DNA from 2 places in the Erwinia sp. HDF1-3R genome. Region 2 is predicted to be linked to the other one. Evidence: riboswitches for the same ligand, from Rfam matches in the RefSeq annotation. Region 2 holds a riboswitch; the other holds the start of a gene.
What was found. Region 2 has a riboswitch for thiamine pyrophosphate ahead of AAGR22_RS03910 (hypothetical protein). Riboswitches for the same ligand answer to the same signal wherever they lie in the genome.
Positions count from the first base shown of each region.

Region 1: another riboswitch for thiamine pyrophosphate. It lies ahead of thiC (phosphomethylpyrimidine synthase ThiC); the one in region 2 lies ahead of AAGR22_RS03910 (hypothetical protein).

Region 1 is NZ_CP155071.1:308,025-310,225, reverse strand. Features, by position in the region: gene nudC (NAD(+) diphosphatase) at 1-404, opposite strand, end outside; gene rsd (sigma D regulator) at 488-994, shown strand; TPP riboswitch at 1,118-1,218, shown strand; partial or broken gene thiC (phosphomethylpyrimidine synthase ThiC) at 1,308-2,201, shown strand, end outside.
Region 2 is NZ_CP155071.1:847,942-850,142, forward strand. Features, by position in the region: gene AAGR22_RS03905 (ABC transporter ATP-binding protein) at 1-712, opposite strand, end outside; partial or broken gene AAGR22_RS03910 (hypothetical protein) at 730-996, opposite strand; TPP riboswitch at 1,051-1,153, opposite strand; gene AAGR22_RS03915 (YtjB family periplasmic protein) at 1,251-1,922, opposite strand; gene serB (phosphoserine phosphatase) at 2,038-2,201, shown strand, end outside.

The sequences.
Region 1 (2,201 bases), 540 kb from region 2:
ATGGCGACAATGATGCAGGGGGCAATCTGCGGATAGTATCGCTGCCGGCAGTGACCGCACAGGCTGGCCCACTCGGTTTTGCTTGAGTGCATTTCATGCCCGCAGTAGCCGCACCACTTATGAGAGCGGTAGAACTCAGCCAGCTGGATCCCGCGCCCCGCCAGCTGGAACAGGCCGACATCGCCGTCGAGGATCTGTCGCAGAGTGCCCATCTCATTCGGACGGCTATCGCGTATCAGCCACACCGGCTCGCCCTGCCATTCACCGATCCGCATAGCTTTTGACCCAACCAGGCCTAATTCCTGCGCACTTCCCTGCGGCAATTGACCTTTCGGCAGCCATAGTTTATGTTCGTGACTGACAACCCACCAGCCAGCGTCTACGCTTGAAATCTCAACTTCCATAAATTGCACATCCTCAGCTAAATCGGCTTTCTGCGTAACGGGATTGGGATCGGGCACTTAAAATATCACTTTCGGAGTCACACATGCTCAACCAACTAGAAGTCCTGACCGCACGCGTTGCCGGGTGTAGTGGCCTGGTGGACTTTTGTCTGCAATCCCGCAAGCAGTTACTGGTTGCCTATTATCAAATGGTTGGCATTAAGCCTAACAAGGAATCCCATACTCCGCTCGATGAAAACGCACTGGATACCTTTTGTCAGCGTCTGGTCGATTATCTCTCCACTGGTCACTTTACGGTGTACGAGCGCTTTATCGAAGAGATGAAAGGCAGCGAGCAGCTGGCTAAGGCCGCGCTGATCTATCCGGCGCTTCAGGCGAACACGGCTGAGATTATGCAGGTTTATGATACTCATCTGGAAACGGCTATCGATCACGATAACTATCTTGAGTTCCAGAACGCGCTTTCTGAAGTGGGCGAAGCGCTGGAAGCCCGCTTCACGCTGGAAGATAAGTTTATACAGCTGGCGCTGGACAAGCAGGCGGATACCCCACCGGCCGCTAACGATTCTGCCCTGGCCCGTCCCGCCTGAAACGTTATCCGTTTGTAAAATCCTTGTAGTTTCAAAAAAGGCCCCCTATGCTGAGGGGGCAATGGCGTAACGCGCGGCCGCCGCCGTTACCGCCGTTCTGGTTCTCCCTCCGGGAGACCAGAATTCTTCTTGTCGGAGTGCCCTTAGGGGCTGAGACCGTTAATTCGGGATCCGCGGAACCTGACCAGGTTAATACCTGCGTAGGGAACAAGAGTAACTTTTCAGTCAGGGTGTGCTGCTGTTTACCCACACTTTGCGCTTACTCCTCCGAACTCCGGACAAGCATCTTTTCCCGATTTATCAGGAACATGCTATGTCTGACCTTGAAAAGAAAACCACCCGCCGCGAACAGCGCGCGCAGGCTCAACAGTTTATCGACTCCCTCCAGGGCACCGCCTTTCCTCACTCAACGCGCATCTGGCTTGAGGGATCACGTCCCGATATTCGCGTTCCCCTGCGTGAAATCCAGCTCAGTCAAACCCGAGTCGGCGGCAGCAAAGACGCCCCCCGATATGAAGATAATGAGCCCGTGCCGGTTTATGACACTGCCGGCCCCTATGGCGATCCAGAGGCCAGCATTGATGTTCATGCGGGCCTGCCCCGGTTACGCGAGGGCTGGATTGGTGAACGCGCCGACACGCAAACGATTGAGACGCTCAGCTCAGCCTACACGCAGCAGCGTCTCGCCGATGAAGGGCTGGATCACCTGCGCTTCGAACACCGTCCCCTCCCCCGACGGGCGATGCCCGGCCACTGCGTCACCCAGCTGCACTATGCCCGACAGGGCAGGATCACGCCGGAGATGGAGTTTATTGCGCTGCGAGAGAATATGGGTCGCGAGCGCATTCGCGGTGAGGTGCTTCGCCAGCAGCATCCGGGCAACAGCTTCGGTGCGCATCTGCCGCAGGACATCACGCCGGAATTTGTGCGGCAGGAGGTCGCCGCCGGGCGCGCCATCATTCCTGCCAACATCAATCATCCTGAATCCGAGCCAATGATTATCGGCCGCAATTTCCTGGTCAAAATTAACGCCAATATCGGCAACTCAGCGGTCAGCTCCTCCATTGAGGAAGAGGTCGAGAAGCTGGTCTGGTCAGCGCGCTGGGGAGCCGACACGGTCATGGATCTCTCCACCGGTCGTAATATTCACGAAACGCGCGAGTGGATCCTGCGTAACAGCCCGGTACCCATCGGCACCGTGCCCATC
Region 2 (2,201 bases):
GCATCAGTTCACCCTGACTGGTTAACAGATTAGGGTCGTCCGGCGCGCGCGGAGGCTGCCCGACCAGGGTGTGACTGTCATCAATGTGGGCGGGGGAACCCGCCAGCACCAGCAGGCGATGGCTGAGGCGGCAGGCTTCCATGGGATCGTGGGTGATCAACAGCACGGTATTATCCACCAGCAGCTCGGCGGCCAGCGTCTGGATTTTGGCCCGCGTGAGCGTATCCAGCGCGGAGAAGGGTTCATCCATCAGCACGACCGGGCGACGCTCATACAGCGTGCGCGCAATGGCGGCGCGCTGGCGCATCCCACCGGAGAGTGCCGCAGGCAGCATTTTCCCATGACCGCTTAATCCGACCCGCTCCAGCAGATGGGTGGCCCATTCCCGATCGCCTTTTTCTCCCCGCAGACGAGCGCCCAGCATGATGTTATCCATCACCGTCAGCCAGGGATAGAGCAGATCTCTCTGGCCCATCCAGGCGATACGGCCCGCCAGGGGGAGCCCATCGCTGCCGCTGACCGTACCTGCGTCGGGAGCCGCGAGGCCAGCGATGATTTTCAGCAGGCTGGTCTTGCCGCTGCCGCTGGCACCGAGCAGCGCCACAAAGCTGCCTGGCGCGATATCAACGCTGAGATGTTGGAAAATGGTGCGCTGGCCAAAGCTAAGGCCAAGATTGCGACAGGCAATGCCCGGTGGTCGTGCGCCGCTCACGTTTCTGACGCCGCGTTCAGCCCCATTTGCCACAGGATATTGAGAGACGTGGACGCCGCGCGCATCTCTGGCAGGGTGCGCAGTTTGCTGACCAGCAGGCCATAGTGGATGAGAAACAGATAATCCTGCGTCAGATAACGGCGGAAAGCGGCATGGGGAAGCGTGCCGGAAGCCAGCTGTTGCAGGAAGGGGTGATTAACATAGTGCTGCCACTCTGCGCCCGCATGCTGGCGAAGACGACCATACAGGCCCTGGCTGAAATCAGGGATGGGTAGATGAGACACTGAACCTCCGAAAATAGGTGGAGATCCGGACACGCAGAAGTGTGAACAGGCAATTGATCAGTGCCAACCCGTCCCTTCGCTGGCATGACCCAGATCAGGTTCAAAGGGTTCGGCTTACGCCATCTCAGCCCATTACTGGACACCCCTCGGAGCAGACTGTTATACGATATTTTATTTTTGATTACAACGCCGTAACAAGGACAGTAACGCGGGGGAACCTGTCGGTTAACGGCTCCGTGCAGGCCCCATTTCCGCTATTTTAGGTTCTCTGGTGACGATGGGCTTTCGCTGCTCTCATCCTCATCATCCTCTCTTACCGGATGGTTGGCGGTAAGCAGAAAGGGCGACTGCTGCCAGCGGGTGCGGCGGGTGCGCAGCAGCGTCCGGCTGAGAATAATGCCGATAGCCAGCGCCAGCAGCATCATCAGACGCAGAATATTGGTGGTGTTATCCACCTGACGGGATTCGGTGACCAGCACATGAGTGTCCAGCGTGACGCGCAGGAAGCCGCGCGGACCATCGGGGGTATCCAGCGGCTGCACGATCTGATGATTGAAGTAGCTGCCCGCGCGATGGCCATCCAGCGCCAGCCGATCGCGCACGTTAATGGTTTCCCCGCTGTGAGCCAGCAGCGCACCGTTGTCGTCGTAGACCGAGGCATCAAGAATGCGGCTGTCCGTAGTCAGCAGCGCAATGGCCTCGGTAATTTTCTGCCGGTTATCATCGCTGTTTTCCATCAGCGGCGTCAGGCTCCAGGCAACCTGTCGCGTCAGCGTTCGGGCCAGCTCCTCGACCTGCGCTGAACGGGCCATCTGATGACCCAGACTGAACCATGAGGCACCCTGCATCAGCATCACCAGCAGAGTGAGGCAGATCAGCACGATCGCCGTACGGTGTAGTCGGAATTTTAATCTGGCCTTTGCCATCTTCACCCTTCATATTTTTTCAACGAACGCCGTCCGCCTCTTCGCTTTATGTTGCCAGAACCGGGGCTGACAGGGTAGCCTCTTGCGTGGTTAATATGTCCCTACAGGAGCTGTAATGCCAAATAGTCTGACCTGGTGCGACCTGCCTTCCGATGTCTCTCTCTGGCCGGGGTTACCTCTCTCTCTTAGCGGTGATGAAGTCATGCCGCTGGATTACCGCGCTGGCCGCACCGGCTGGCTTCTGTACGGCCGCAAGCTTGATAAAGCCAGCCTTACGGC